Linked DNA regions of Duganella dendranthematis. The main gene of each other region encodes a partner of the protein of the gene in region 3 in a complex. Links are inferred from orthologs where the notes say so. Each region holds a gene or a part of one and is shown on either strand. Other genes may lie near its edges. The genes, in order: scpB, smc and HH213_RS00820.

Region 1 (9,939 bases), 3.7 Mb from region 3 along the record:
CTTCCAGCGGCCCCAGGGTACGCACCGCGTATTCGCGGTCGATGCCGTAGCGCGGGTGCATCAGGCGGTTCGCCAGGTCACCGGAGGTGGTGAACAGCAGCAGGCCTTCGGTATTGAAGTCGAGGCGACCAACGGCCAGCCATTTACCAGCCTTCATGGTCGGCAGGCGATCGAACACCGATGGGCGGCCATCCGGATCATCCATCGAGACGATCTCGCCGGCTGGCTTGTGGTACACCAGCACGCGCGGCGGCTTCTTGCTGACGCGGCGCTGGATCAGTTTGCCATTGATGCGCACAGCATCGGTCGGCAGGATGCGCTGGCCGATGTGGGCCGGCTCGCCGTTGACCGACACGCGGCCGGAAACGATCAGCTCTTCCATGTCGCGGCGCGAACCCAGGCCGGCTTCCGCCAGCACCTTGTGCAGCTTTGGCGCATCGTCATCCGCCGTCAGGTCGCGGCGGGCCGCTTTCTGTGGCTGGCGACCCTTGCTGTCGTCACTGTCGAACGCGTCCGACGTCACGTAGGAGAACGCGGCATCCGCGTCGTTTGGCTTGCCGCCGGCGTTCTGACCGCCGCGCTGCTTGCCGTTCTTGCCGCCGTTGCGCGGCGGCTTGCCGTTGCGCGCATTGTTGCGGTCGCCGCGCTCGTGGCGTGGTTTGCCGTCGGTAGCGGCTGGTGCTGCACCTTCGGCGCCCTCAACCCCGCTCGGCGCTTGCGCCTCGCCCGCTTCAACGGCGACTGGCTCAGGACGCGGGTTCAGCGCCTCACGGACAGCGCGCTGTTCGCGCATCTGGCGCGGACCACGTGGACGCTGCTGGCGCTCAACGCGCTCACCGGCCTCGGCCGGCGCTGCATCAGCGGCAGGCGCCGATGCCGGCGCGGCGGATGCCTCGGCGACAACCGCATCAGCGGCTGGTGCGGCTTTCTTTGCTCGCGGCTTGGCGGCTGGCTTGGCGGCCGGCTCGGCAGCTGCTGCTTCCGCTGCCGGTGCGGCGGCTTCCACGGCGACGTCGGCTTTCTTGGCGCGCGCTTTTTTCACTGGCGCCAGCGTGTTGGAAGCGACTGCTTCAGCAGCTTCCGCTTTTGGCTTGGCCTTGGCTTTCGGCTTGGCGGCTGGCGCGTCACCGGAAGTGGCGGCGGCAGCGTCGGCCTCGATTTGGGCTTTGGTACGGCGCTTAGGCTTGGCGACTACGTCCGCCGCGGGTGCGTCGATGATCTCTGGGGTATCAGGTTTGTTCATTATTCGTTTCTTGGTTGTGCTCAGCGTCAACCGTTAAATCTGGCGCAGGGCCGGGTTCTTGCTCAATGTCCGCATGGTCGGCACCGTCCTGCTGCGCCGCTTTCTCAAAGTTCTCTTGCAGAGCCGCTTCCAGGGTTTCCATCGCGTTCTGACCATCACTGATTTGCTGCAACGGCGGCAGCTGGGACAGCGAATTCAAGCCCAAATCATCTAAAAACTGTTTGGTGGTGCCCAGCAAGGCTGGACGGCCGACCACATCGCGATAACCGATGGCGTCGACCCAACCACGGTCTTCCAGCATCTTGATCGTCTGCGAATTGACGGCCACGCCACGGATTTCCTCGATGTCGCCGCGCGTCACCGGCTGGCGATAGGCGATGATGGCCAGGGTTTCCAGCGTGGCCCGCGAATACTTCGGCGGCTTTTCCGGATTCAGCCGTTCAAGATACAGCTTCATCTCCGGCCGGCTCTGGAAGCGCCAGCCGGTCGACAGGCTGATTACCTCGACGCCCTTGCCGGCCCAGTCCAGCCGCAATTCTTCCAACAATTCCTTGATCGTATCGGCGCCTACACCGGGGCCGCGCGGCCGGTCCTGATCGTCCAGCTCGACAAACAGTTTTTTCAGACTGTGGATCGACAACGGCTCACGGGCGCATAGCAAGGCGGTTTCGAGGACTTTTTTAGCCTCAACTGTATCCATAAGCAAAATCGAAAGAAATCAATCACATTCAGTGAGTCAATGACACGTGCGGGAGGACTCGCTGAACTGCTTTTCCGACACCAAGGCCTATGCGCACCCGGCGGGAAGGAGGGACTTGCCGGCAACCGCCGAAGCTGTTGCTTTCTACGTAAAACGTGGGCAGGAAGCCAGACGTTTCATCCAACAACGCGAATTGTACCTGATAAAAGCACAAAAAGCGCATTTCACCGACATCGAAATGTAACGGAAGCTGGCAATCTAACTTACACGGCGGCAAGTCGATCCGAAAGAATGGCAGAAACGCCAACAAATGCCGGGTATTCCGCAGTAATCACCCAGGTCGGCACCGCCGCCAGGTATTTGTCGAAACGGCCTTTGGCTTCAAAGCGGGCACGGAAACCGGAGCGGTCGAAACGCTCGCCCAGCTTCGGGACGATGCCGCCGCCAATATAGATACCGCCCTGCGCACCTAACGTGACGGCGATATTGCCGGCAATCGTACCCAGCATGCAGCAGAACGCCTCGATGACTTCGTCGCACAGTGCGCATTCGCCGGACAGCGCGCGGCGCGAGATTTCGGCGGCGCTCAGCTTTTCCGCCGGCAGGTCGCCGATATCGGCCAGCGCGCGGTAGATCAGTTCGATACCGGCGCCGGACATCAGGCGCTCGGCCGACACGTGTTCAAATTCTTTCCATGCAAATTGCAGGATCGCCAGTTCGGTCGGATTGGCTGGCGAGAAGGTCACGTGGCCGCCTTCGCTCAGCAGCGCGGTCCAGCCGTCCTTGCCTGGAATCAAACCGGAGACACCGAGACCGGTGCCGGCGCCGATCAGGCCCAGCGGGGTGCCCGGCACGCCGACGCCACCACCCACCTGATGCTTCTGCGTGGCCGACAGCTGCGGCAGCGAGCTGGCCAGCGCGGTGAAATCGTTGACCACCACCAGCGTGTCGAAGTTGACTTCGCGGCGCAGCGCCTCGATGGAGAACGCCCAGTGGTGATTGGTCATGCGCACCATGTCGCCGGTAACCGGGTTGGCAATGGCGATGGCGCCGTTGCGGATACCGGTCACGCCAGCCTCGGCGACAACCGGCGAGGCCAGATACGCAACCAGGGCGGCGGCCAGGGTTGGATAGGCGGCGCACGCCAGCACTTCGATCGCTTCAATCCGGCCAGGTGCGGTTTCCAGCGCAAAGCGCGCGTTGGTGCCGCCGATGTCCGCCAGCAGACGCGGGCCACCAGGGAATACAGTGGTCAGGGAGGGAGGCGTTTGTACGGACTGAGCTGTCATGATTGAGCGAAAATAGTTGAGGCTTAAGCTTAAGGTAACTCGCCCCAACAGGCAAGCGAAGTTTGTAGTTTTAGTACAGTTTGCTACAGAAATTGGGAAATGCGGGAATTAGCCGCGTAGTATGACTACCGGCATGCTGGCGAGTGGACTTGACTGGCGGTAAAAGCGTGCGGCACCTGCGAAACCCGCAAGGCGCTGCGCCGGGGTCTGACCCCGGACGGGGTCAGACCCCTTCTGTTCGGGTTAGACCGACGCGGGCGTATCCTGCGGCAGCGACTCGCTGCGGAAAGCGGCATTCCACGCCTCCAGCCCGCCATGCAGCGGACGGGCGCGATGGAAGCCCTGCCCGATCAGGCTCTTGGCCACATGCGCGGCGGTCACGTCGTTGGGGCAGCTGCAATACACGATGATCGGCCGGCTCTTATCCAGGCCAACAATCTCCGCACTCAGCTCGCCGCCATTAAACAGCAGCGCGCCGGGCACGGCCGGGTCCAGCATTTGCGCCGTGGCGCTGCGGGCGTCGATCAGGATCGGCTCATGCCCCTGGTCCATTAGCTGCTTGAAGTCCTCGACGGTGATCCGGTCGATCTCCACCGACTGGCGGAAACGCTTGCGCTCGACATACTTAAACGCCACGAACAGGGCCAGCAACACCAGCAGCACGATCAACGCGGTCGAGCCCATCGTGCTGAGAATATCCAGCAACTGATCGACACTGGTATGGAAGAAGGCGCCGATGCCGATGCCGGTGCCGGCCCACAGCAAGCTGCCCATGACGCTGAAGCACAGGAAGGTGCCACGGCTGGTACCCAGCGCGCCGGCCAGCGGCGGCGCAATCACGTTAAACCCGGGGATGAACTTGGCGACGATCAGCGCCTTCGGACCCCAGCGCTTGAAATTGTCTTCCGTCTGGCTGACGCAGTAATCCGGCGACAGCGAAATCTTGCACAGCAGCTTGAGGATGCGCTTGCCGTAGAAACGGCCGGCGCGGAACCAGAAGCTGTCACTGATCAGACAGGCGAGCATGGCCACCGCCAGCACCGAGATCCACGGCGTGTCGCCATCGACCGACATGGCGCCGGCCACGATCAGAATCGGGAACGCAGGAATCGGCATGCCGATCTGTTCGACCAGCACAATCCCGAACACAATCAGGACGCCATATTCTTGGAGCAGGAGGATTAAATTCGCCATACAGATATCTTAACTTAAAAAACGCTTAACCGCTGCGGGGGATCGCCGCCAGCAAGGCCCGCGTGTAAGGATGTTGCGGGTTACGATACAACGCGTCGGCGTCGGCCAATTCCACGACTTGTCCTTGTTTCATCACCATCACCTGATCGGCCATGTACTTCACCACCGACAGGTCATGCGAGATGAAAATGTATGACAGGCCCAGCTCATCCTGCAAATCCTGCAGCAGGTTCAGCACCTGCGCCTGCACCGACACGTCCAGCGCCGACACCGACTCGTCGCACACCAGGATTTCCGGCTGCAAGGTCAGGCAGCGGGCGATGGCGATGCGCTGCCGCTGGCCGCCGGAGAACGCGTGCGGATAGCGGGACATGGCAGATGCGGGCAGTCCCACCTTTTCCAATAGCGCTAGCGCCATCGCCGTGCGCGCCTGCTCATCGGCGCCGATGCGGTGGATGCGCATCGGCTCAAGCAAAATATCGCCCACCGTGAAGCGCGGGTTCAGCGACGCATACGGATTCTGGAACACGATCTGGATGCGCCGCTTGTACGCCTGGAACTCCCGCGCGGACAGGCTGAGCAGGTCGCGACCATCGAACAGCACGCTGCCGCCGCTGGCCTGATGCAACCGCAACAAGGTCAGCCCGACCGTGGTCTTGCCGGAGCCGGACTCCCCTACCACGCCCAGCGTCTTGCCGCGCGCTAGCGTGAACGACACGTCCTTCACCGCGTGAAATTCGCGCTGGCGCCACCAGCCTTCACGCAGCGTGAAGTGCTTGCTGAGGTTGCGCACTTCTAGCAGCGGCATATCGTCCGGCGAAGCGCCGCGCCGGCGTTCGGGCTGCGGTGGCGGCGTCGCGCCGTCCAGATAATCGGCGATGACCGGCAGCCGCCACGGCCGCGCCTCCAGTGTCGGACGGCAATGCAGCAACGCCCGCGTGTAGGCGTCGGCCGGCTGTTGCAGCACTTGCTGCGCCGGTCCCGCCTCGCGCACCTCGCCGTGGCGCATGACGATGACGTGGTCGGCAATCTGCGCGACCAGCCCGAGATCGTGCGTAATAAACAGCACCGACATCGCCCGCCGCTTTTGCAGGCGCGCGATCAGCTCCATGATCTGCTGCTGGATAGTGACGTCGAGCGCGGTGGTCGGCTCGTCGGCGATCAGCAGCCGTGGTTCGCAAGCGATGGCCATGGCGATCATCACGCGCTGCTGCTGGCCGCCGGACAGTTCGTTCGGATACGCATCGATGCGGGCGGCCGGATCGGGAATGCCGACCTCCTCCAGCAATTCCGTCGTGCGGCGGCGCGCCTGGGCACGGCTCATGCCCATGTGCAGCTTGAGCACCTCGGCGATCTGCGCGCCGACCGTGAAGACCGGATTGAGCGACGACATCGGCTCCTGGAAAATCATGGCGATGTCCTTGCCGCACAGCGCGCGGCGCTGCTTGCCGTCCAGCGCCAGCAGCTCCCGGCCGTCAAAGCAGATACTGCTGGACGGATCGACCATCGCCGCCGCCGGATCGAGCAAGCCCATCACGGCCAGCGACGCCACCGACTTGCCGCTGCCCGACTCACCCACCAGCGCCACGGTGGCGTTGTGCGGCACGCTGAAGCTGACGCCCTTGAGCGCCTCGGTAGTGCTGTGGCGGTCAAGGCGGAAGGCGACGCGCAGGTTGCGTACTTCGAGCAAGCTCATGATTTCACCTTGGGGTCGAGGGCGTCGCGCAGCGCGTCGGTGAACAGCGAGAACGCCGTCACCAGCACGGCCATGGCGCTGGCCGCCGCCGCCAGTTGCCACCAGCGTCCCAGCAGCAACTCGTTCTGCGCCTCGTTCAGCATGCTGCCCCACGAGACGGTGCCAACCGGCACGCCAAAGCCGAGGAAGCTCAGGATCACTTCCGCCTTGATGAAGCCGACCACCAGGATCGACAGCTGCACCAGCGCCACATGGCTGACGTTGGGGAAAATATGCGTGAACATGCGGCGCCAGTGCGAGGCACCGATGGCGTCGGCGGCCAGCACGTACTCGCGCGTCTTGTGCTTCAGGTATTCGGCGCGGATCAGGCGGTACGGACCGGTCCAGCCGGTCAGGCCGAGAATCAGCACGATGGTCAGCACGCCCTTCTGTTGCAGCACCGCCGCCACGGCCAGGATCATCAGTACCGACGGAATTGCCGTGAACACGCTGTAGAACCAGTTGAATACATCGTCCACCACGCCGCCGCAGTAGCCGGACAGCGCGCCGAACAGCGAACCCAGCCCTACTGCCAGCGCGGCCGCCACCAGCCCGACCACAATCGAAGTCTGGCCGCCCTTGATGGTTTTCTTAATGACGTCGTGACCCCACTTGTCGGCGCCGAACGGCAAGGTCGCGCGCCGCTCAGCGCCGGCCGCGGGCCCGCGCGCCGTTAGTTGCGCGCGCAGTTCGCGGATATCCGCCGCCAGCGGATCGAAGGGATTGTCGGGCAAGGCTTGCTGCTGCGTGGCCGCTGCCGCCGCGGTGGCAGTGTCAGCACCCAGGAAAGTTGGCGGGGCGTAGCTGACGCCGGCCTCCTCCTCCCAGTCTGCCGCGACCAGCCCGATGGCCGACAGCACCACCATCAGCAGGAACGCCGCCACTACCGCCAACGACGCCATCGCCACCCGGTCCGCGCGCAAGCGCTGCCAGGCCGTCATGCGAGTTTCACCCGTGGATCGACCGCCTGGTACAGCAGATCGGTCAGCAGATTGAACACCATCGTGGCAACCGCCACGTACACCGTAATCGCCTTAATCACCGGAAAATCGCTGCGCTCGACCGCCAGGATCACCTCCCTGCCGATGCCCGGAATGCCAAAGAAACGCTCCAGCAAAAACGCGCCGATGAACAAGGCCGGCAGGTTGGACATCACATGCGTCAGGATCGGAATCGCCGCGTTGCGCAGCACGTGCACCCACATCACGCGCCGCTCGCTCAGCCCCTTGGCGCGCGCCGTACGCACATAATCCTGCCCCACCTCATCCAGCACAAAGCTGCGGAACAGGCGCAAGGTCGGCGCCAGCGACACCGCCAGCCCGATCAGGATCGGCAGCACCGCATAGCGCCAGCCGCCCCAGCCCTGCACCGGAAACCAGCCCAGCCGATACGCCAGTCCGTACTGGCACACGATGATGTAGACCAGGATGCTGATCGACATCCCCACCGTACAGGCCAGCATCAGCGCGCGGTCGGTCAGCGAACCGCGCACAAAGGCGACCGCCAGTGCCAGCGCGATGCCGATGCCGGTTTCCAGCACCGTCAGCGGCGCCAGCACCGCCAGCGACGGCCCCAGCCGGGTGACGATCAGCTCGGCAACCGGCTCACCGGTGGCCCAGCTCAGACCGAAATCAAAACTGGCGATCTGCTTGATGAAAATCCACAACTGCACGTAATACGGCTGATCCACACCCAGCTGGCGACGGATATTGGCGATGCTGTCCGCATCCGCCATTTTGCCTGCCAGCAAATAAGCCGGATCGCCGCCGACCCAGTTAAACAGCACGAACAGCAGCAGCACCACGCCCAGCATGGTCGGCAACATTTGCCATAGGCGGCGAATTATGTAAGCAAACATGCAATCTCCGGTGAGGTTGCAAGGCTACATGATTTTACCTGTGTGGGGCTAATGCAACGAAATGTAACAACATGAACGTGGATTAACAGAAATTTACATTCACCAAACGAGTGCACGCGCCTTGCGGCACACAATATTTTTACTCACTTTTAAATCACAACCCTGTCTTTCTTTCGACGCGCTAACGCGGCTCACCAAATTAGAGCGCGTCCTTCCCGCATTTGAGGCGCGCTGATCCCGCCTCGACTGACGGCGACCTTTCATGCTCGTAAGGGTTTCCACATTGACAGTAATTTGTCCCAAATGTTCATATGAATTAACGAAAGGGATGGACACGTCCTCATTCGGATAAAAAAAATTACACACATACACCCGTTGTTTATCGTTTTAATTGGGAGCTACATCAATGATGGTTGAAACCGTATTATCGCGGTCGGTCCGCCTCATCTGCGCCAGTGGTCTGGCGCTCGGCATGCACACCGCCCTGGCCCAAAGCACGGACGACGCACCGATCCAGCGCGTGGAAATCACCGGTTCGAGCATTAAACGCATCAGCGCCGAAGGCGCACTGCCGGTGCAAACCCTGTCGAAATTGCAGATCGAACAGAGCGGCGCCACCAACGTGGCCGACCTGATCGCCACGCTGCCATCGATGCAAGGCTTCACCACCTCGTCGATGTCGGTCAACGGCGGTGGCGGCGGTCTGCAAACGGCCTCGATCCACGCCATCGGCGAAGGCTACACGCTGGTGCTGTTGAACGGCCGCCGCCTGGCGCCGTCCACCTCCGGTTCCACCGTCAACCTGGCCAGCATCCCGCTGGCGGCCGTCGAACGCGTCGAAATCCTGACCGACGGCGCCAACACCCTGTACGGTTCCGACGCGATTGCCGGCGTGGTCAACTTCATCCTGAAGAAAAACCAGACCGACGCCATCATCGAAGCGTCCTACAACCAGCCGCGCAGCACCGGCGGCACCACCTCGACCGCCTCGATTTCCAAGGGCTGGGGCGACCTCGACAAAGACGGTTTCAACATCCTGCTGTCGGCTTCCCACGATGAAAGCACCGCCTCCTACGCCAAAGACCAGCCGTTCTCGCAAAGCGGCGTGATTCCGTTCTACGCCAACGGCAAGGCTTACAACCTTTACCAGCTGAGCTCGAACTCGATCCCCGGCACCGCCACCGTCAAATACACCAAGGCCGACGGCACCGCCAGCAGCGTGGCGTTCAGCCCTAACCTGCTGGCCACCGGCGCCTGTAACGGCGCGAACCTGTTCAAGGTCGGCAACCGCTGCCTGTACGACTACGCCGCCACCGTGGAAAACACGCCGGGCCTGAAGCGCGACAGCGGCTTCGCCTCGCTCAACATCAAGGTCAACGACAACACCAACTTCTTCGCCGAAGGCCTGATCTCGTCGTTCAGCAACACCGCGCAATACGCCGCCCCGGCGCAACCATTGGGCCTGCCATTGAGCAGCCCGCTGTACGCCAAGTACATCACGCCCTACCTGACCAAGCTGGGCGTGCCAGCCGGCGCCACCGTCAACAGCGTGACCATGAACCTGCGCCTGGTCGACGCCGGCGGCCGCGCCGACGAATACAAGACCGTCGCCAAGCACGCCGCCTTCGGCTTCGACGGCAGCTACAAGGGCTACGACTGGCGCGCCGCCTACACCCACTCGGAGAACAAGCAGACCGATACCGCCGCCGGCGGCTACATGTCGCTGAACATGTTCGACGCGCTGGTCGCGTCCGGCAAGTTCGACCCGTTCGCGCCATCGGGCAGCTCGCAGGCGGTGCTGGCCCCGGCCGTGCTGCATAACGAGTTCAACGTCACCAAGTCGAAGATCGATATGCTGCAGGCCAGCGCCTCGACCGAAGTGTTCAAGATGCCGGCCGGCGTCGCCCAGCTGGCGCTTGG
Region 2 (11,071 bases), 5.9 Mb from region 3 along the record:
ACGCCTTCTTCCACCAGCTGCTTGCTGCGCGGTTCCGTCAATTTGGGAATCGCCAGCGCCGCCATCAGCTTGACCGTGTCCAGCTTTTCGCGCAGCTTGGCGCTTGGCGGATGCTCGTCTTTCGGCGCCACACCGGCGGCCAGCAGTGCATCGATGGCTTCCTGGTTCTTCTCTTCGGCGAAGAAGTCGGCGATCGATTCAGCCACGGTGCCGCCAATATCGGGCAGCACGCGCAGCAGCGCGGCCGGCACGCGGCGGATGAGGTCAAAGCGGCCCAGCCACTCGGCCAGCGTCTTGGCGGTGGACTCGCCGACGTGGCGGATGCCCAGCGCGAACAGCAGGCGCTCCAGCGGCGGATTCTTGCTGGCGGCGATGGCCTCCAGCAGATTGTCCGCCCACTTGGTGGCGATCTTGCCCTTGGCGACCGTCTCCGGCGTCGTGCCATCGCGTTCATCGGCGAGGCGCTTCATTTCCAGCAGGTCTTCCAGCTTCAGCGAATACAGGTCGGCCACGCGCTGCACCTTGCCCCATTCGACCAGACTGTCGATGTAGCGGTCGCCCAGGCCTTCGATGTCCATCATGCGACGGCCGGCGAAGTGGCGTATGGCTTCCTTGCGCTGCGCGGAACAGAACAGGCCACCGGAGCAGCGCGCAATCGCCTCGCCCTCTTCGCGCACAACGTGCGAGCCGCACACCGGGCAGGTTTTCGGCAGCACGTATTGCGCCGGCTCCGGCGTTGGACGACGCTCCAGCACCACCGCCAGCACCTCAGGAATCACGTCGCCGGCGCGCCGCACGATGACGGTGTCGCCAACGCGCACGTCCTTGCGGCGCACCTCATCTTCATTGTGCAGCGTAGCGTTCGTAACGTTGACGCCACCGACGAACACGGACGCCAGCCGCGCCACCGGCGTAATCGCGCCGGTGCGGCCGACCTGCACTTCAATCGCCTGCACGACGGTCAGCGCTTCTTCGGCCGGGAATTTGTGCGCCAGCGCGAAACGCGGCGCACGCGAAACGAAGCCCAGCGCGCGCTGGTCGGCCAGCAGGTTGGCCTTGTAGACCACGCCGTCGATCTCGTACGGCATGCCTGGACGGGCGTCGCCGATCTGCTTGTAGTACGCCATCAGGCCATCGTAGCCGCGCACCAGCGAGGCTTCCTTGGCCACCGGCAGGCCAAGCTGGCGATACCAGTCCAGCAGCGCGGAATGCGACAGCGGCATCTCGGCGCCTTCCAGCGCGCCGACGCCATAGGCAAAGAAACTCAGTTTGCGCGAGGCGGTGATGCGTGAATCCAGCTGTCGCAGGCTGCCCGCCGCGGCGTTGCGCGGGTTGGCGAATTCCTTCTGTCCCGCTTCGCGCTGGCGGGCATTCAACGCTTGGAAATCGCGCTTGAACATCAGCACTTCGCCGCGCACATCAAGGATGGCGGGCGGGTTGTCGGTCTTCAGGCGCAAAGGGATGCTACGGATGGTGCGGATATTGGCGGTGACATCCTCGCCGGTGTAGCCGTCGCCGCGCGTGGCCGCCTGCGCCAGAACGCCATCGATATAGCGCAGGTTGATGGCCAGGCCATCGTACTTTACTTCGGCTGCGTATTCCACCAGTGCGGCCGTATCCAGGCCTTCGCGCACGCGGCGGTCGAAGTTCTCGATATCCTCGTCGCTGAAGCCGTTATTCAGCGACAGCATCGGCACCGTGTGCGTGACTTGGTCGAACTGCGGCAGCGGGGCCGCGCCTACGCGCTTGGTCGGCGAGTCCGGCAGCGCCAGCTCGGGGTATTCTTCCTCCAGCTTTTGCAGCGTGATAAACAGCTTGTCATACTCCGCGTCCGGAATAGTCGGCGCGTCTTCCACATGATAGGCGTGCAAATGCCGGTTCAGCTCCGCGCTGAGTTGCTCGATGCGCGTTTTGAAATCTACTTCCGTCATTACCTAACCTTCTTAGCTGAACAAACGCATCGCGCGGGTGGAACCGGCCGGAATATCCGCATCGTTCATCTCGGCGTAGAAATCCTGCACCTGGCCGGCGATCTCGGTCAGCGCCGCATCCGACAGCGGCTGGTTGTAGTCGTCGACGATGGTGCCGTCAAGGCGTACCATCAGGCCCTTGGCGCAGGCGACCATCGCGCCGAAACCGTCACGCGCCGGCGCCACGCACGGCACGTCCAGCAGCAACGTCAGGCGCGCAGTGGTTTCCTCGGCCGGCGTCACATTGGTCGACAGCGAGAACAGGAAGCCGCCCTCGCCGTCCGGCATCACGAAGCGGCCGTCCGGACGCAGGTCGAAGCCTTGCTTCTCCAGCGCGCCGATCAGCGTGTTGATGGCCCATGGCGCGCCGTTCGATTGCAGGTTGACGCCCAACTGAGCATCGTGACCGGCGACGAAGCGGTGCAGGTTGCGCGCTTCAGCCATTACTTCGATCATGTCGGGGATCTGCGGCTCGGCGCCGATTTCGTCGGCCATGGCGCGCAGGCGCGTCACCAGTTCCGAGTATTCCAGTTCGTTCAGCGCGGTGCTGCGGCTGGCCAGTTGCACGCCGCCTTGCAGTTCGGTGTAGACGCCGCCGTGGGCGACTGGTTCCCAATCGCCGCTGACGGCCTTGCCGATGTAGTGCACCGGCTTGCTGCCGACCATGCGCAGGGTTTGCAGCACCGGCAGCAGCTTGTCACCGCGCGCCGGAGCTTCCAGCGCCAGCGGCAGCAGGCAGTCGATCAGCGGATCGACCAGGGCGGTGGCCTGTTCCGCCGCCGCTGCCGATGCCGCGTTGGCGCGCGCCGCCAGTTCCTCTTCGCTGACGGTCAGCAGCGCGCCATCGTCACTGGTGAAGTCCGCTGCCAAAGCACCGAGTGCGGCAGCTGCCGCCGATGCTTCGCCGCCGGCGACGCCGGGCGCGGAACTGTCAAGCGAGAAGCTTGGCTCCTGGCGCGCATGCGGCGCAGCAGGATTGATCGCTGTCGGCGCCAGTTGCGGTTCTTCGCCGCCGGTGCGCATCAGCACATCGTCATGGTCGGTCGAGAAAGCGCGTTCCACGCTTTTCTTGGCCTTGTATTCCTGGATTTTGTTGTACGTGAAGACGCCGGCGATAAACACGCCTGCGGCTGCGAGTAAGCTGATTTGAAGGTCTGTCATGCTGCTTGTGCCTCGGAAGCGAAGTTTGCGGCGGATTCCATATCCACCGCCACGATGCGCGATACACCCTGCTCTTGCATCGTCACACCGATCAGTTGATTGGCCATCTCCATCGCAATCTTGTTGTGCGAGATGAAGAGGAATTGAGTATGTTCAGACATGCGCTTGACCATGCGGCAGAATCGTTCGGTATTGGCGTCGTCCAGCGGCGCGTCCACCTCGTCGAGCAGGCAGAAAGGCGCGGGATTCAGGCGGAACATGGAGAACACCAGCGCGGTGGCGGTCAGCGCTTTCTCGCCACCGGACAGCAGGTGGATGGTGGCATTCTTCTTGCCCGGCGGCTGGGCCATGACCTGCACGCCGGAGTCGAGGATTTCGTCGCCCGTCATAATCAGTTTGGCCTGGCCGCCGCCGAACAGGATTGGGAACAGTTCGGAGAAGTGGCCGTTGACGCGGTCGAAGGTATCCTGCAGCAGATCGCGGGTTTCCTTGTCGATCCGGTTGATGGCGTCTTCCAGCGTGTTGATCGCCTCCGTCAGATCCGCGTTCTGCGAATCGAGGAAGTTCTTGCGCTCGGACGCCGTCGCCAGCTCGTCCAAGGCCGCCAGGTTGACGGCGCCGAGAAGCGAGATAGCGTTGGTCAGGCGCGTCACCTCGCCTTGCAAGTAGGACGCCTTCATCTCCGGATGCAGCTTCTCGGACAGCGCCGCCTCGTCGGCCTGCACCTCGGCCAATTGCGCCGCAAACTGCTCCTGGTTCAGGCGCGCGGCCTGTTCCTTCAGTTGCATTTCCATGATCTTGTCGCGCTGCGGTTGCAGCGCGCGCTCGGTCGACATGCGCCCCTCCTCGAACAGGCGCAGTTGCTGCGCGATCTGATCGAGTTCGTGGCGCGCGTCGGATAGCGCTTTCTCCTGCGCCGTGCGGCGGTCCAGTAGCTCTTGCAGGCCATCGCTGGTTTCGCCGGATTCCAGCTCTTCCAGCTCCATGCGGCCCGATTCCAGGCTCTCCGTCACCTGCGCCACCTGCGCGTTGGCAGTGGCGATATTGCGGCGGAATTCCTCGATCTTGCTGCGCTGGGTCTTCTCGGCGAACTGGACTTCCTGCGCCGAGCGTTCCAGGTCGCGCAGCGCTTCGCGCGCATCGGCCAGGCGCTGCTCCTTTTGCATAAAGTCGGTCTGGCCGTCTTCATGCGTGCCTTGCAGGTTGCCGAGTTCCATATCCAGCTGCTCGAACTTTTCTTCCGACTCCAGCTTGACCTGGGTGTGTTCTTCCTCCTGCGCGGTGATTTCGGCCAGGTCGGCTTCGATCTGCGTGCTACGCTGGTTGAAGCGCGCTTCCACCTCGGACAGCTTCATCACCTCCAGCTGCATGGTATGTACCGACGATTGCAGGCTTTGCAGCTTGGCGCGGTATTCGGCCAGGCGGCGCGTCAGGTCCGACACGGCGGCGTCCGCGCGCACCGAACGCGAACGCGCTTCGTCGGCCAGCATCTGCTGCGCGCGCAGCTGCTTGGTGATGTTGTCGATTTCCTGCTGGCGTCCCAGCATGCCATCCTGCTCGGAATCGGCGGCGTAGAAACGCACGCTGCCCTGCGTGATGACGTGGCCCTGACGGGTGATGATGCTGCCGCCGGCCGGCAGCTTGCCCCGATCGGCAAACGCTTCGGCCGCGTCTTCGGCGATGTAGACGTTGTGCAGCCAGTCCTGCAGCAAACCACGCAAGCCAGGATCGTTCAATTTCAGCAGATTGAGGAAAGGCTTGAGGCCAGGCGCTTCCAGCGGCGCTGGCGGCACGGCGGTGGACGGCGCAAACAGCGCCAGCTTGGCCGGCGGCGCATCGCTGAAAAAGGCCTTGGCCCAGTCGATATTCGACATCTGCAAGGCCGAGGTGCGCTCGCGCAACACCGATTCCAGCGCCTGCTCCCAGCCTGCCTCGATATTCAGTTTTTGCCATAACCGGGGCAGCGATTCCAGCTCGTGCTTTTGCAGCCACGGCGTCACCTTGCCCTGCGTTTGCACGCGTTCCTGCAACTGGCGCAGCGCATTCAGACGCGCTTCCAGCTGCGCGTTGGCGGTGGTTTCGGCGTTGACCTGCTGCTGCGCCTCCTGGCGTTCCTGCTCCAGCCTGGGCTGCTGCTCCAGCGCTTCTTCCAGCACGAAGTTCTGCTCCTCCAGCGCCTGCTGCTTCTCTTCCAGCTGCATGCGCAGGTTGGACAGGTGCGAGCTGTCCGGCAGACTCAAACCGTTCTTCTCCTGCTGCAAACGCTCGCGCCGCACGGCCAGGCCGTTGAGGATGTTGTTGGCGTTACGCTGGTGCGCGGACTCCAGCTCCAGCTGTTGCTGCGCCTGCATAATGCGAGCGCGCGATTCGGTGCTCAGCGTCTGCGCTTCTTTCCACGCCTGCTCCAGCATCGGCAGCGACTCGGCCTTTTGCTCGGCCATCATCTGCGCCTCTTCCACCTTGGCGCCCAGTTCTTCCAGTGTGAATTCGGCTTCCGCAATCTGCTCGCCGTATTCGCTGGACTGGCGCTGCCACTGGTCGCGCTGCGCGGTCAGCGCCGCCAGCTGCGATTGCAGGCGCGTGCGCGATTCGAGCGCGAACTTGATCTTGGCTTCCAGGCTGCCGATTTCGGCGTTGGTCTGATACAGCGCGCCTTGCGCCGTGTGCAGACGGTCGCCGGCGGCAAAGTGCGACTGGCGCATCTGCTCCAGCGACAGTTCGACGTTGCGCAGCTTGGCGGTCTGCTCTTCCAGATCGTTCTGCGCCTGTTCGACTTCGCGGAAGTATTTTTTCTGCTCGTTCTCGGCTTCCACCTTGCGCAGCAGCCAAAGCAGCTTTTGCTTCTCTTCCTGGTCGGCTTGCAGCTGGTGGAACTTGGTCGCCACGGCGGCCTGGCCTTCCAGCTTCTCCAGGTTGGAATTCAGCTCGCGCAGGATGTCTTCCACCCGCAGCAGGTTTTCGCGCGTGTCGTGCAGACGGTTCTCGGTTTCGCGGCGGCGTTCCTTGTACTTCGAGACGCCGGCGGCTTCCTCCAGGAACACCCGCAGCTCTTCCGGACGCGACTCGATAATCCGCGAGATCATGCCCTGGCCGATGATCGCATAGGCGCGCGGACCGAGGCCGGTGCCGAGGAAGATGTCCTGGATGTCGCGCCGGCGCACCGGCTGGCCGTTGATGTAGTAGGTCGAGGTGCCGTCGCGCGTCAGCGTGCGCTTGACGGCGATTTCGGCATACTGGCCCCACTGGCCGGCGGCCTTGCCGGCGTGATTGTCGAACACCAGTTCCACCGACGAGCGGCCGGCCGGCTTGCGGTGGGTCGAGCCATTGAAGATCACGTCCTGCATCGACTCGCCGCGCAATTCCGAGGCCTTCGATTCGCCCAGCACCCAGCGCACGGCATCGATGATGTTCGACTTGCCGCACCCGTTGGGACCAACCACGCCAACCAACTGACCCGGCACCTGGAAATTGGTGGGATCAACGAAAGACTTAAATCCCGACAATTTGATGGAAGATAGACGCACGTTGTTATCTGGTGTGGGGGCTGTAAAATTTCACAATAATACCATTTTGCGTATCATATCAGGCCAAAAACACAGACGGCTACACCATTGTCCTAACGCAGCTGCGGCCGTGGCGCGCGCCACATGGCGCGGGTAAACGGATGATCGCGGCCGGACAGGAAGAGCGCGGCCTTGGTAATCCACATCTCGGCCGGGATCGGCTCGGCATGGGGCGCCAGCAGCAGGATGGGCACGCACAGCACGACCAGCACGCGGCTCAGCGCCAGATGCCCTTCGCCGCTGGCGTACCTGATAAACGCGGCCGCTACTACCAGCCCCAGCAGGCAGCCGGTGATCGCTTCAGAACTGGAATGCGCCTGCACGTAGACGCGCGAAATCGAAATGAGCACGGCCAGCACCACGCCGGCCAAGGTGCCGAGCTGGCGTGCCCACAGCGGGGACGAGCGCGTAATCAGGAAGCCGGCCACCGGGTAGACAGCGGCGGCGCGCATTGCGTGGCCGCTGAAGCCGGCAAAATCGACCGATTGCACGCCGATGCCCCAGCCGACGAACGCCATTTTGGTGATCACCACCAGCGCCATACCCGCGCCAAACAGCGCCAGCCAGATGGCGGTCAGCCGCCAGGACTTCCCGGCCACCAACCAAAACACAATCGCCACGCCAAGCGGCCCGGTCACCGCCAGGCTGCCAATCACACTTAACCAGTGCCACCAAACCATCGTGCTTTTTCCCATTTCACCGTGTGACAACATTCTAGCCTTCATTGCAGCGCAACAAAAGTGAAGTTCAGGTTAAAGTACCAACGGGCAAGCAGAATATTTTAAAAGTGATCATTCTTGGCAAGAACACTTCCATCAATGTCCGCGAAGTATGGCGGACCTGCGCTGAAATCGGCGTTTCATATCAACTTCAACCGTTCTGCGGGACCGATGTGCAGCACCTCAATCCTCACGCCATGGTGCCGGTCTTGGTGGACGCCGGTGAGGTGTTATGGGAGTGACGCTGGCCGATATCGTGCTGGGCCTGGCATTCAACCGCTGGCTATCGACGCCGATGGAGCGTCCTGCCCTGCCGGCACTGTCCGCCTGGGCCAAGCTGCTGGGCGAGCGCCCAGGCTGGCTGCTACATGGCGCCAACGGCGCGCCGTAATCAGGGCAGGCCGAACTGCGCCACCACGAAATCGACAAAACTGTTTAGTTTGGGCGTAGCTTGCCGACCGCGCGGATAAATCAGGTGCAGCGGCCGCATCGGCGGCATGAAGTCACGCAAGACCGGCACCAGGCGGCCGACTGCGATCTCTTCAGCGACGACGATTTCCGCCAGCATGGCCAGCCCGAAACCGTTGAGCGCCATTTGCTTGAGTGCCTGACCATTATTGGAACGAAACCGGCTAGGCTTGGGCGCAGCGCTTGGATTCAGCCGCCAGCGCACTACGCGCCGCCAATGCAGGAAATCCAGGCATTGGTGATGGGCCAGATCGGCCGGCGTGCGCGGCGTGCCGTATTGCGACAGGTAAGCTGGCGCAGCGCAGATTACCATGCCGTAAGGCTGAAGCGGCCGGGCAATCATGGTCGAATCCTCCAGGCGGCCAATCCGGATGGCCGCGTCCAGCCCCTCTTCCACCACATCGGAGATGCGTTCGCTCAGCTCCAGGTCGACGCTGACTTCGGGATGGGCCACCATGTAGTCCGGCAGGCTCGGCGCCAGCAATGCGCTGCCAAACGCGACCGGGGCACTGATCCGCAAGATGCCGCGCGCGCTGCTGCGCATGGCCAGCGCGCCCGAATCCGCACTTTGCACGTGAGCGAGGATCTGCCGGCACTGCTCGCAGTACTGCTCGCCGATTTCGGTCAGACTCTGGCGACGCGTGGTGCGGTTCAATAGCCGCGTGCCGAGCCGCTGCTCCAGCTCGGCGATGTGTTTGCCGACCATGACCACCGACATCTCGAACATCTTGGCAGCCGCCGTAAAACTGCCGGCTTCAACCACGCCGACGAAGACTTCCATACTACGTAATCTGTCCATGATTGTGAATCATCGGTTAAAAATATTGTAAATATTAGAGCATTTATATTTTTTCGGTTTAAAACGATACTAAGTTTTTCTTTCCGGAGTGACCGAGATGGATTTTTCGACCTGGCTGCTATTCCTGTCGGTATCGTTGGCTGCGGCGTTCAGCCCCGGCCCTGGCGTGTTGATGGCGATTTCCACCGCATCCAGCCAGGGCGCCCACCGCGCGCTCTACAGTTCGGCGGGCAACGCGCTAGGCGTATTTGTCGTCGCAGCGACGGCGGCAACCGGTTTAGGCCTGGTGTTGCAAGCGTCCGCGCTGGCGTTCGGACTGTTGAAAGCAGCCGGCGCGGCGTATCTCGTGTATCTCGGCATCAAGGCATGGCGCAATGCCGGCGCGCCGGCCGACACGCAGGCGACACAGCCAATGGCGCAAAGCCGCTTCCAAACGTTTCGCTCAGGATTGCTGATCGCGGTCAGCAATCCAAAGGCGATCCTGTTTTTCACTGCCGTGTTCCCGCAGTTTATGCCGCATGACCATATCGACCTGCATCGTTTCCTGTTGCTGACGTCGACGTTCACGATCTGCACGTTGGTATCGCATTTCTTTTACGTCAGCTGCGCGGCGTGGCTGACGAGGAACGTAGCAGCCAGCGCAAGCCGCCGCCGTCTGGCCGGCCGCAGCACGGCGGTGGTGTTCATCGGAATGGGCGGCGCACTATTAGCCGTGCGTTAGCCAGCCGCCGCCTGGCTGGCGATGGCGTCGTTGTCGGCGCTGCGGGACAGGGCTTGCGAGAGTGCCACGGCGACCACGCCTTCTGCGCGGGCGACCTGGGCACTGCCGTCGCGGAAGCGGCGGATCAGGTCGTCGCCGGACATGGAGAAGGCCTCCTGCCGCGCGGCGGTCGAGAAGATGTACAGCGTGCGGCGCGGACTGATCCACGCCAGTTTGACTTTGCGGCTGCTGCCGTCTTCCTGCTCAAACGCCAGCCACATGCCGCGCGTGAGGCTGTCCACTTCGATCAGGGCAACGTCCTCTTCGGCTAGCGGCGCGGTCTGGTGGTCGGCCGCAGCCTCGGCTTCGGCCTTGGCTTGCAGCGCAAGCCGGCGCTCGGCGGCTTGCTGGGCGACCTGCATGGCGATTTCCACCTGCCGTTCGGGCGACATTTCCAGCGGCGCGCGGACGATCGAGGCATGGCATTCAGCCAGCTCGGCAAAGAATTGCAGACGGTCGGCGTCCTGCCACTTGATGACATCCAACCATTTATTCAGCGCGGACAACAGCCCCGGCAGCTTGGCAATCAACTGCTTGCGGTCGTCGGCCGTCAGCTTGGGACGCACGCTCCAGATCAGGTCGTCCATGGTTTTGGTGGCGTTGTTGACGGCGCCGGGCTTGTCGTCTTCAATGCTGTAGGCGATCGTCAGTACCGAGGTCCAGCGCTGTTCGAGGAAAGCTTCCACCACGGCAATGACTTCGCCGGTGCCGATGCGCAAGGCGACGGCGTTCCTGGCCAGCTGGTTCGACTCGGCCAGCTTTTCCTGCTTGAGCGCAGCGGCGATCGGGGCGGCGATGGCCGCTGCGGCAGCCTTCTCTTCCGCCTGGATCGAGGCTTCCAGTTCATTGACGGCTTCGGTGAACACAGACAGCTCTTGCTCGTAGTCGCGGCCGACCCGGTCAACGCTGCGCTGCATGGCCTGGAATAGCGGGTCGTCCGGGCCTTTGCGCTGCTCCCAGCCCATGCGCGACAGCAGTTCCAGGAGGCGGCGCGCGGGGTGGGCTTCCTGGAAGAAGAAGTTTTTGTCGACCAGGGCGGCTTTCAGCACCGGGATTTGCAGGAAGCGGATCAGCTCGCGAATTTCGGGCGAGATGGTTTGGTCGCGGAAGACGGTGTCGAAGACGGCGGACAGCAGGTCGATGGTGGACTCGTCTGCGCGCGTCAGGCTTCCTTGCGGCATGGTTTGCTTGAGGGTCGGCAGGTAGAAGATGTTGCCAGCGGACGTGCTCTGCGCAGATGCAGACGCTGGCGTCGCGCCGCCGGTGACGGCCGCCAGAGTACCAATGGATTCGTAAGGCACGGCCTTTTGCAGCTCGGCGAGGTAGGCAAGCAAGGGCTGCTTGGCGTCAACTTGCGCCAGCCGCTGGGCGGTTTCGTTCGGCAAAGCGCCGGCATGGAATCCCTGCGCCGCGCCTTGCACCCAGCCGCCAACCTGCTCGCCCACAGCACCTACCGCGTCGCCGGGATGACCAGCGGCCACGCGAGGCACCAGCAAGCCGACCGCGACCGGCTGGGCGGCGCTCATGCCGGCGATCGCGGCCGTGCCGGCTGCGTGGCCGCGCGTGGCTTGCGGCGCGGCGTTGGGCGCCCACGTGCTGCCGGCCGACAACGCCGCTGCAGGCAAGTCCGG
Region 3 (10,002 bases):
CCGCCGCCAACGGCGTCTACGGCATGGACCGGCTGGACAAGATGTCGCCCGAACGCCAGCGCCGCTTCTTCCTCAAAGGCAAGGGCGACCGCGAAGGTATGGCACGCGTGCGGCCTGAACTGCGGAATATGATAACGTTCAAGCAGTTGAACTTGTTGGCGGACAGCTGGCCGATCAGCGGCCAGTTCGACGCCATTTTCTGCCGCAACGTGATGATTTACTTTGACAAGGCCACCCAGCGCAAGATTCTGTCGCGCTTCGTGCCGCTGATGAAGCCGGATGCGCTGCTGTTTGCGGGGCACTCGGAGAATTTCCTGTATGTCTCGGAGTCGTTGAAACTGCGCGGCAAGACCGTCTACGAATTGGACGATACCGCTGCGGCCCGTAAAGCACCGCAACGCACATGAGAATAAAACATGGACCTCGAACAATTTGCCACGAACGTCTATTTTGACCGCACGTTCGACTGCCAGGCCGCCAAGATTCTGCCCGGTGAGTATTACTTCACCAACAAGGACATGCTGATCGTCACCGTGCTCGGTTCGTGCGTGTCGGCCTGCATCCGTGACCGTGTCACCGGCCTGGGCGGCATGAACCACTTCATGCTGCCGGACGGCGGCGGCGACGGCAGCCCGGTATCGGCCTCGGCGCGCTATGGCACCTACGCGATGGAAATCCTGATCAATGATTTGCTGAAGGCCGGCGCCCGGCGCGAAAACCTGGAAGCCAAGGTATTCGGTGGCGGCGCGGTGCTGAAGGGCTTCACCGCCATCAACGTCGGCGAACGCAACGCCGCCTTCGTGCTGAACTTCCTCAAGGTGGAAAAAATCCGCGTGGTGGCGGAAGATCTGAACGACATCTACCCGCGCAAAGTGTATTTCTTCCCGCGCACCGGCAAGGTGTTGGTCAAGAAACTGATGCAGAGCCATAACGATACGTTGGTCAAGCGGGAAATCGAATATGCCAGCCGCCTCAAGGTGGCGCCGGTGGGTGGCGAAATCGATCTGTTTTAAATAACAAGAAAGCCTTTTTATGAAGATCAAAGTCCTGGTGTGCGACGACTCCGCACTGATACGCAGCGTGATGAGCGAGATCATCAACTCGCAACCCGACATGGAAGTGGTGGGCGTGGCGCCCGATCCGCTGGTGGCGCGCGAACTGATCAAGCAAACCAACCCCGACGTGCTGACGCTGGATGTCGAGATGCCGAAGATGGACGGCCTCGACTTCCTGGAAAAACTGATGCGCTTGCGACCGATGCCGGTATTGATGGTGTCGTCGCTGACCGAGCGCGGCTCGGAAATCACCATGCGCGCGCTGGAGCTGGGCGCGGTCGATTTCGTCACCAAGCCGAAGATCTCGATCCAGGCCGGCATGCGCGAGTACACCGAACTGATTACCGACAAGATCCGCGCCGCTTCCAAGGCGCGCGTGCAGGCGCGTCGCCTGCCGCAGCCGGGCGCGGACGGCCATGCCGCATCGCCGCTGTCGGCCTTGCGCAATCCGCTGCTGTCGTCGGAAAAACTGATCATCATCGGCGCCTCCACCGGCGGCACCGAGGCCATCCGCGAATTCCTGATGCAGATGCCGTCCGACTGTCCCGGCATCCTGATCACTCAGCACATGCCGGAAGGCTTTACCCGCTCGTTCGCCAAGCGCCTCGATTCGCTGTGCAAGATCTCGGTGCAGGAAGCGCAGGGCAATGAGCGCGTGCTGCCGGGCCATGCCTACATCGCGCCCGGTCACTCGCACCTGTACCTGACCCGTAGCGGCGCCAACTACATGACCCGCATCGACCAGGCCGAGCCGGTCAACCGGCACCGGCCCTCGGTCGATGTTTTGTTCCGTTCTGCTGCACAAGCCGCCGGTAAGAACGCGGTCGGTGTTATCCTGACTGGCATGGGCAAGGATGGCGCGGCGGGGATGCTGGAGATGCGCAACGCCGGAGCGTATAATTTTGCCCAGGACGAGGCGAGTTGCGTGGTGTTCGGCATGCCGCGCGAGGCGATTGCGGTCGGCGCGGCGCACGAAGTTGGGGCACTCCAGGCACTGCCGGGCATGGTTCTTGGACACCTGGCACAGCATGGGATGCGCGCCTTGCGTGTTTAATCGTGCAACTGTGACGTTTTACTGCTACTTTGTTCGCCTTCAGGCAACGAAAATGCTATCCTACAACTTAATGCCGATGTGGGCACGATTAGTAGGCAATATTAACAACCGCGTAGAGAAACAACGGAGCAATTCATGGCTGATCCAAAGATGAAATTTTTAGTTGTTGACGATTTTTCGACGATGCGCCGCATCGTCCGGAATCTGTTAAAAGAACTGGGTTATGCCAATGTCGACGAGGCAGAAGATGGCGTGATGGCGCTGGCCAAACTGCGCGCCGAATCGTTCGACTTCGTCGTGTCCGACTGGAACATGCCGAACATGGACGGCCTGACGATGTTGCAAAACATTCGTGCCGATCCAGCACTGGCCAAACTGCCAGTACTGATGGTGACCGCCGAGGCGAAAAAGGAAAACATCATTGCGGCGGCCCAGGCCGGCGCCAATGGCTACGTGGTGAAACCATTCACCGCCGCTACGCTGGACGAAAAACTGAACAAGATCTTCGAGAAACTCGGCGCTTGATCTAAGTGTTACGCGGCTGTCAGCGGCACCCGTGCACCCCCGCACACCGCTGCGGCCAGGGTCTGACCTCGTACGGGGTCAGACCCTTTCGTTTTGGGGTATTGTGAATCATGCACCAGACTAACTTCATCGTCCGTGAACCTTTGCTCGACCCCAAGCAGCGCGTGGTCGGCTACGAGCTGTGCTGGCAACAGTCCAGCAGCGGCGCGGCGTCCACGCTGGAGGCGCTAGAGTCGCTGGTCGGCTTCGTCGCCGGCCAGGTGGTCGATGAGGATGACGGCTGGCTGCTGCGCGACAAGACCCTGTTCCTCGAAGCCGTGCCGGCCATGCTGTCGACCGATGCGCTGTACGCGCTGCCGCCGGAACGCACGGTGTTGTCGATCAAGGCTGCCGAGCTGGCCAATCCGGATACGCTGGCGGCGGTACAGGGCTTGCGCGCCGGCGACGTCGGCGTGCTGCTGCGGGAGGCCGACCTGGCGCGCATCGGCAGTCGTCTGCCGAGCATTGCATCCTATGTTGAAATGCGCTTCACCGGCGCCGATGTGGCCACCCAGGCCCGCACCTATGCCGGCCTGAAGCAAACCAGCGTGGGCATGATCGCCCGCCCGGTCAGCAACTGGGCCGACTTCGACGCCTGCGCCGCGCTGGGCCTGAACGCCTTCGTTGGCAAACTCCACCTGACGCCGCGTCCCTCGACCGACAGCAAAGGCCTGAATCCGGCCCAGACCATCATCATGCAGCTGATGCAGATGGTGCGCCAGAACGCCGATATCGCCCAACTGGAGGCGGTGCTGAAGCGCGATGCAACGCTGTCGTACAAGCTGCTGCGCTTCATCAACTCGGCCGGCTTCGGCGCGGGCAGGGAAGTGCAGTCGCTGCGCCAGGCGCTGACCTTGCTGGGTTACCAGCCGCTGTACCGCTGGCTGACCTTGCTGCTGGCAACCGCCAGTACCTCGGGCTATTCGCCGGTGCTGCTGGAAACGGCGGTGGTGCGCGGCCGTCTGGCCGAGCTGCTGGCGCAGTCTGCGCTGGGCAAGAGCGAAGCGGAAAATGTCTTCGTGGCGGGCATGTTCTCGCTGCTGGACCGGCTATTGGGGATTCCGATGCAGGAAGTGCTGGCCAACATCCAGCTGTCCGACGACGTGGTGGCGGCGCTGCTGACGCGCGGCGGCAAGTACGGGCCTTATCTGGCGCTGGCCGAGGCCTGCGAACTGAATTCGGACCTGGTAGCCTCGCTGGCCGCGACCCTCAAGCTGAGCCCGTTGGATGTCAACAAGGCGCATCTGTCAGCCCTGGCCTGGGCCCAAAACGTCGCCGCCTGATCTGCCTCAAACACCGCACGCGCAGCCGTTGACGCCCCCGATTGCGCGGCGCATGATGGCTCCATCATGAACGCCAATTCCGACAGGGAGTATATCGACAATAAGGTGGGCGACGTTCGCACCGCTGTGGACGACTTGCGGGTCACCATGACCGAGCGCTTCGAGGGCGTTCGTTCGCAGTTCGGACTTGTCTACGCTCGCTTTGACGCGATTGACGCCAAGATAGAAAGTTCGGCTGAGACGGTGAAGGCCGAGATCATCAAATGGATCGTTGGGGTACTTATCGCTATCATCGGGATGTTCATCGCCATGATCGGTCTCATGGTGAACTTGCTGACGCGTCAGCCGCCCGCGCCAGTGCAAGCGTCGGCGCCGGCAATCAGCACGCCGGCGGTCATTCTCCAGCTGACGCCGCAAGGCGCGACCGTGTTGCCGGCCGCGCCAGCCGTTGCGGCGCCCGGCGGCAAACCTTAAATTTCCAGATTGTCGATCAGGCGAGTCGTGCCCAGCTTGGCGGCGGCCAGCACCACCAGCGGCGTGCCTTGCGCCAGATCGCCGGCGTTCGGCGGTTGCAGGTCGCCGCGTTTGCGGATCGAAATGTAATCCGGCTTCCAGCCGCGCTGGGCCAGATCGTCCATCGCCTTGTGCTCCAGCTGGAACACATCCAGATGGCCCGAACGGACCTCGTCCGCCACCGCATTCAGCGTCTGGTACAGTGCCGGCGCTTCAGCCCGCTCGGTCGCCGACAGATACATATTGCGCGACGACAGCGCCAGGCCATCGTCCGCGCGATACGTTTCGGCGGCGATAATCTCGGTCGGCATGGCGAACTGGCGCGACATATTCCGGATGATCATCAACTGCTGATAATCCTTCTTGCCGAACACCGCCACGCGCGGCTGCACGCACGAGAACAGCTTGGTCACCACCGTGCACACGCCGTTGAAGAAGCCCGGACGGAACTCGCCCTCCAGCGTATTACCGAGGCCGTCCGGCGGCTGCACGCGGTACTCCTGCGGCTCCGGATACAGATCCTTCTCGGTCGGCGCAAACAGCACGTACACGCCTTCCTTCTCCAGCTTCTCGACGTCGGCCTGGAAGGTACGCGGATACTTGTCGAAGTCTTCGTTCGGGCCGAATTGCAGGCGGTTGACGAAGATCGACGCCACCACCGGGTCGCCGTGCTTGCGCGCCAGACGCATCAGCGACAGGTGGCCTTCATGCAGATTGCCCATGGTCGGGACAAAGGCGGTGCGCAGCTGGCCACTGAGTTGGTCGCGCAGTTCTTCAATCGAGGTGATGATTTTCATGGTGTAAGCTCATTCGTATGCCGGCTCACGCCGGCGAGTAGGCCAGCCGCACATAAATCGGTGCGAACGGTTCGGCCTGGGTAATTTCAATCAGGGTTTCCTTGGCCAGCTCCAGCAGCGCGACAAAGTTGACCACCACCACCGGCACGCCGCCGGCCACGTCAAACAAATCGGCAAACTCGACAAAGCGGGCCGATTGCAGCCGCCGCAGGATGCCGGTCATGTGCTCGCGCACCGACAGCTCTTCGCGGCTGATCTTGTGATGCTGGGTCAGCTTGGCCCGCTTCATCACATCCAGCCACGCTTGTTGCAGGTCGCTGGCCACCACCTCGGGCCAGGTCGGCACCAGGCTCTGCTCGATGAAGATTTCGGTGCGGGTGAAATCGCGGTCGAGCTGCGGGATGGCGTTGAGGTCGTACGCGGCCAGCTTGATCTGTTCGTATTCCAGCAGTCGGCGCACCAGCTCGGCACGCGGATCGTCCGCTTCCACGTCCAGGTCGACCTGGCGCTGCGGCAGCAGCATGCGCGATTTGATCTCGATTAGCATGGCCGCCATCAGCAGATACTCGGCCGCCAGCTCCAGGTTGGACAGGCGGATCTGGTCGACATACTTCAGGTATTGCAGCGTCAGCTGCGCCATCGGGATATCGAGGATGTTGAAGTTCTGCTTGCGGATCAGGTAGAGCAGCAGGTCCAGCGGACCTTCAAACGCATCGAGGAAAATTTCCAGCGCGTCCGGCGGGATGTACAGGTCGGTGGGCAGCTTGAGCAGCGGCTCACCGTACAGGCGGGCGAGGGCGGAAACTTCGGCTGTGACGGCAACCGCGTCGGCAACCGCAGCGTCCTGTTCCGGCGGCTGCACCTCAGCCGTCTGATCTGGCAACATCCTTGCCGCCCCGCGTGTGCTTAGAGTTTGTTCTGGTAGACGTAAGCTTGTTGCTTGACGGCCGATTCCAGCTGACGCTGTTGCTCATCCAGCGAAACCGGTGGACGATCCCACAGCAGCGCGCGGCCCAGTTGCTGGCCTGCCTCAATACCTGGGTTCTTTTCCTTCAACGCCTTGATGAACAAGGTGTGCTCGGATTCGTACATCGAATGTTGTTTAGAAAGTTTCATATTATCTAAGTGGGTGGATCAGCAACGGCTATTTTACCGCGCCCCGGCGTTGCAAAGCTATTTCTATCGCTTGTGGCGGGCCGGATCGGGTATGCTCCTGAAAATAATGTTGTGTAAACATAAAAATGACCACGCGCCTGACGTCCAAAACCATCTTCCTGCTGACCTTGCCGCCCTTGCTGTGGGCCGGCAACGCCATCGTCGGCCGGCTGGTGCACGACCAGTTGCCACCGGTGCTGCTGAATTTCCTGCGCTGGGGCATCGCTTTCTTCCTGCTGCTACCGCTGGCCGGCCCCGTATTCCGCCGTGATGCCGGCCTGTGGAAACATTGGAAACGCTACGCCATGCTTGGCCTGCTCGGCATCGGCATGTACAACGCGCTGCAATACATGGCGCTGCAAAGCTCGACGCCGATCAACGTCACGCTGGTGGCGTCCGGTATGCCGGTGTGGATGATGCTGACCGGCTGGCTGTTCTTCGGCGTGCCGGTTAACCGGCGGCAAGTGGCCGGCGCCGTGCTGTCGATCGCCGGCGTGCTGCTGGTGCTGGCGCGCGGCGAATGGCGGCATGTGCTGGAATTGCGGCTGGTGCCGGGCGATCTGTTCATGATCCTGGCCACCATCGCCTGGTCGTTCTACAGTTGGCTGCTGACGCGCACCACTGAGCCGGCTGGCATCCGTGCCGACTGGGCCGGTTTCCTGCTGGCGCAGGTGGCGTTTGGCGTGCTGTGGTCAGGCGGTTTCGCGCTGGGCGAACAGGCGCTGGGCGCGATTCCGGTGCAGTGGAGCCGGGCCCTGGCGGCGGCGCTGTTGTACGTCTCGACCGGCCCGGCCATTATCGCCTTCGGCTGCTGGGGCGCGGACGTGCGAGAGGCGGGGCCGTCGGTGGGCAGCTTCTTCGTCAACCTGACGCCGTTGTTTGCGGCCGTGCTGTCGGCGGCCTTCCTCGGCGAAGCGCCGCACGGCTACCATGCCGCCGCGTTTGCGCTGATTGTTGGCGGCATCGTGGTTTCCGCCCGTCGCGGCTAGAAAGCTTGACGGAGCGTAACAAGCTCCGGTTAGCCCCGTTCTACACTGCAACTCCGTCAATTTCCGGAGTGACAGCATGCCGCCCCGTCCCGTTCTCGCTGTGCTGGCAGCGGCAGCCCTGTACTACACGGCCGCCATGTCATCGCACGCTGCCCCGCCACCAGACACCAGCGTTCGCGACGCCCTCGCACCCGGCTTGCTGGGACTGTATGCCACCGACCGCTTCAAGCTGTCCACTGGCCGCTGCCGGGACTGCCTCGCCCCGGAGCAAGCGCTGTGGTACTTCAACGATGACATGATCGCCGTGGCCAAGGCTGATGCCGTCGGCTACGATCCGCGCCTGCGTGCGCAGGAAGATGTGCAGGCGTGGCTCGCCAACGGCAAAGGCAGGCCCGGAGACCAGCCGCCATCCTTGCTGTGGATCGGCTCGCCGCATGTGGCGGAAGGACGCTGGCAGCCGGGCGGGCAACTGTCACGCGCCGGCAATGCCGCGCCGCTGGCCGTGACACTGACGCCGCGCCTGTCGAGCAACCGCGCTTACGTGGACGACAGCAGCGTCGCCTTTTTCGCCGATGGCGATATCAAGGCGCGCGGCGTGCTGCGCGACGAGCATTTTGTGATCCGCACGCTGTGGCCCAAACGCTATGCCATTGATGCCGCGGCCGCCAGCCAGCCGTTGGCGCGCGGCGAAACCATCGAAAGCCTGGTGCGCGCAGACCACGGCGGTGCCCAAGCCGATTTTGCCGTGCGCACGCTGTGGCGCCGTGACGGTGGTGCGCAGCCGATGCCGCTGGCCGGCAAGCCGGCGCTGGGCTTTGTTCTGAACGGCGCGCAAGGCGATGACGATGAGTCTTACGGCGGCCATTTTGCCGTGGCGACCGGCCGCTTTGGCGGCGCCGGCGAGTGGGATGACTGGCTGGTGAATAATTTCTACAGCCTGGCTTCGGTCAGCGAGAAAGGCATCATCGCCGCCACACTGCCCATGGATGCGTATATGGGCGACCTGAACAGCGGCCAGTCCTGGTATCGCCCGTCGTACATGCTGGTGGCGGTGCTGAAGGACGCTCGCGCGCCGGCCTTGTATCAGGAGGCGATCAGCCGGGTGTTCAGTCATTTCTATCGGCAGGATTTTCATTACAGGCACGCCAGCACCAACTGCGCCGGCATCAACGTCGAGACGTTGCGTACCTTGGGTTGGCAGATTCCACGTCTGGGTGGCGAAGCGCCGCTGAAGGCTGCGATGGCCTTGCCTTATATGGCGCTCAAGGACGTCAGTCTGGCAAGCGGTCAGAGCGCTTATGACTACCTGAAAACCGAGCGTACAGAGTTGCTGCCGTTTGTGGCGTTCAACACCATCGGTGATGATTTGCTGCGGCGCCTGACCAGCGGCCCGGCCCGCAGCGGACTGGAGGCGCAACTGGCTGACGATCTGGAAGCGCTGCTGTTCGTGCGCCTGCCGCAATATCCATCGTCGCGCGCGTTCGGCAGCGACCCGGTGTTGTCGTTGCGCGAGTACCAGCAGCGCGCGCCGGCCAACCGCGCGGACTGGCAGATCGTGCCGGTTGCACCGCGCGCGTTTCCAGCCACCTTCAGAGATCCCGCTGCGCCGCGTGAGCGCCGGCCTGCATCAGCCGTGGCAACCTGGGTTTGGGGCGGCGTTGCGGTGACGGCGTTCGTGGCGAGCGGGTGGATCGTCACCCGCCGCCGCAAGACGGCTAGGCGGCCGTTGCAGCCTTCAGCGCGTCGATAAACACGCGCACTTTCTGCGGCACGTGCGAGGTGGCGGGGTAGACGGCGTGGATATCGCTTTCCTGCAGCGACCAATCCGGCAGCACGCGCACCAGCCGGCCCGCCGCCACATCGTCCTTGACCGAAAACACGGTGGCGCGCAACACGCCGTCGCCGCTCAGTGCGGCCGCGCGTGTGGCGTAGGCGGTGTTGGAGGAGAACACGGTGTTCAGCATGCGCACGTGTGCCTGTTTGCCGGCGCCGTCACCCAGCGTAAATTGCGTCGGCTGCGCCAGCACCGACAGCGAGACATACGGCAACGCCGGCAAATCCTCCGGTGTGGCCGGCATGCCATGACGGGCGATAAAGTCGGGACTGGCCACCAGCCAGCGCACCAGCGTGTCCACGCGCGTCGCCATGTGGCCGGAGTCGGCGAGCTTGCCGAGTCGCACGGTCACGTCGATGCCTTCGGCGATCAGGTCGATGATGTGGTCGCCGCAGGTAAGGTCGATCTTCAGCGCTGGATAGCGCGCACGCAGTTGCGCCAGCAATGGCGACACTACAATCAGCCCATAGTCGATCGGCGAAGCCACCCTCAGTATCCCTTGTAACTGGTCGCGGCCGCTGCGCGCCTGCTCGATGGCTTGTTCGGCCGCTTGCAGCAACTGGCGGCTGGCTTCGTAAAACGTGCGGCCGGCTTCAGTCAGGCTTAGCTTGCGCGTTGAGCGCAGCAGCAGGCCGACGCCGATTTCCTGCTCCAGCAGCTGCATATGCTTGCTGACCATGGATTTTGCCAAGCCCAGCCGCTCGGCGGCGGCCGTCAACGAACCGGCCTCCACGACGGCAACAAAGGTGGTCAGGCGG

Evidence for each region.
Region 1: HH213_RS00820 (region 3) and scpB share a complex: the UniProt entries of both Bacillus subtilis proteins name them as parts of the cohesin-like complex. The link is inferred for Duganella dendranthematis from one-to-one orthologs.
Region 2: the proteins of HH213_RS00820 (region 3) and smc are in contact, whole or in part, in a crystal structure (PDB 3ZGX), measured with the Bacillus subtilis proteins. The link is inferred for Duganella dendranthematis from one-to-one orthologs.

The regions. Positions count from the first base shown.
Region 1 is NZ_CP051684.1:3,879,875-3,889,813, reverse strand. The notes cover bases 87-3,000. They hold scpB (SMC-Scp complex subunit ScpB), read right to left. Parts: upstream 1,944-3,000; coding sequence 1,230-1,943; downstream 87-1,229. Other genes in these bases: HH213_RS17675 (glucokinase), read right to left, coding at 2,207-3,000; HH213_RS30470 (hypothetical protein), read left to right, coding at 2,059-2,187; HH213_RS17685 (pseudouridine synthase), read right to left, coding at 87-1,243. In the rest of the region: more of HH213_RS17685, read right to left, coding at 1-86; more of HH213_RS17675, read right to left, coding at 3,001-3,232; HH213_RS17670 (VTT domain-containing protein), read right to left, coding at 3,476-4,426; HH213_RS17665 (ABC transporter ATP-binding protein), read right to left, coding at 4,452-6,122; HH213_RS17660 (ABC transporter permease), read right to left, coding at 6,119-7,102; HH213_RS17655 (ABC transporter permease), read right to left, coding at 7,099-8,019; HH213_RS17650 (TonB-dependent receptor domain-containing protein), read left to right, coding at 8,492-9,939. UniProt on the Bacillus subtilis protein: Participates in chromosomal partition during cell division. May act via the formation of a condensin-like complex containing Smc and ScpA that pull DNA away from mid-cell into both cell halves.
Region 2 is NZ_CP051684.1:6,012,203-6,023,273, forward strand. What follows is about bases 2,928-6,973. They hold smc (chromosome segregation protein SMC), read right to left. Parts: upstream 6,656-6,973; coding sequence 3,128-6,655; downstream 2,928-3,127. Other genes in these bases: HH213_RS27515 (cell division protein ZipA C-terminal FtsZ-binding domain-containing protein), read right to left, coding at 2,928-3,131; HH213_RS27525 (phosphatase PAP2 family protein), read right to left, coding at 6,748-6,973. In the rest of the region: NAD-dependent DNA ligase LigA, read right to left, coding at 1-1,931; more of HH213_RS27515, read right to left, coding at 1,944-2,927; more of HH213_RS27525, read right to left, coding at 6,974-7,374; HH213_RS30725 (thioredoxin domain-containing protein), read left to right, coding at 7,419-7,655; HH213_RS30730 (glutathione S-transferase family protein), read left to right, coding at 7,646-7,804; HH213_RS27535 (LysR family transcriptional regulator), read right to left, coding at 7,805-8,680; HH213_RS27540 (LysE family translocator), read left to right, coding at 8,778-9,401; HH213_RS27545 (DUF1631 family protein), read right to left, coding at 9,398-11,071. UniProt on the Bacillus subtilis protein: Required for chromosome condensation and partitioning.
Region 3 is NZ_CP051684.1:150,617-160,618, reverse strand. What follows is about bases 4,223-7,199. They hold HH213_RS00820 (segregation and condensation protein A), read right to left. Parts: upstream 6,153-7,199; coding sequence 5,292-6,152; downstream 4,223-5,291. Other genes in these bases: HH213_RS00810 (DMT family transporter), read left to right, coding at 6,508-7,199; HH213_RS00815 (DUF3460 family protein), read right to left, coding at 6,173-6,382; panC (pantoate--beta-alanine ligase), read right to left, coding at 4,427-5,266; HH213_RS00830 (hypothetical protein), read left to right, coding at 4,223-4,430. Also shown: HH213_RS00855 (CheR family methyltransferase), read left to right, coding at 1-407; chemoreceptor glutamine deamidase CheD, read left to right, coding at 417-1,013; HH213_RS00845 (protein-glutamate methylesterase/protein-glutamine glutaminase), read left to right, coding at 1,033-2,109; chemotaxis response regulator CheY, read left to right, coding at 2,245-2,634; HH213_RS00835 (EAL and HDOD domain-containing protein), read left to right, coding at 2,745-3,956; more of HH213_RS00830, read left to right, coding at 4,023-4,222; more of HH213_RS00810, read left to right, coding at 7,200-7,410; HH213_RS00805 (hypothetical protein), read left to right, coding at 7,487-9,160; HH213_RS00800 (LysR family transcriptional regulator), read right to left, coding at 9,126-10,002. UniProt on the Bacillus subtilis protein: Participates in chromosomal partition during cell division. May act via the formation of a condensin-like complex containing Smc and ScpB that pull DNA away from mid-cell into both cell halves.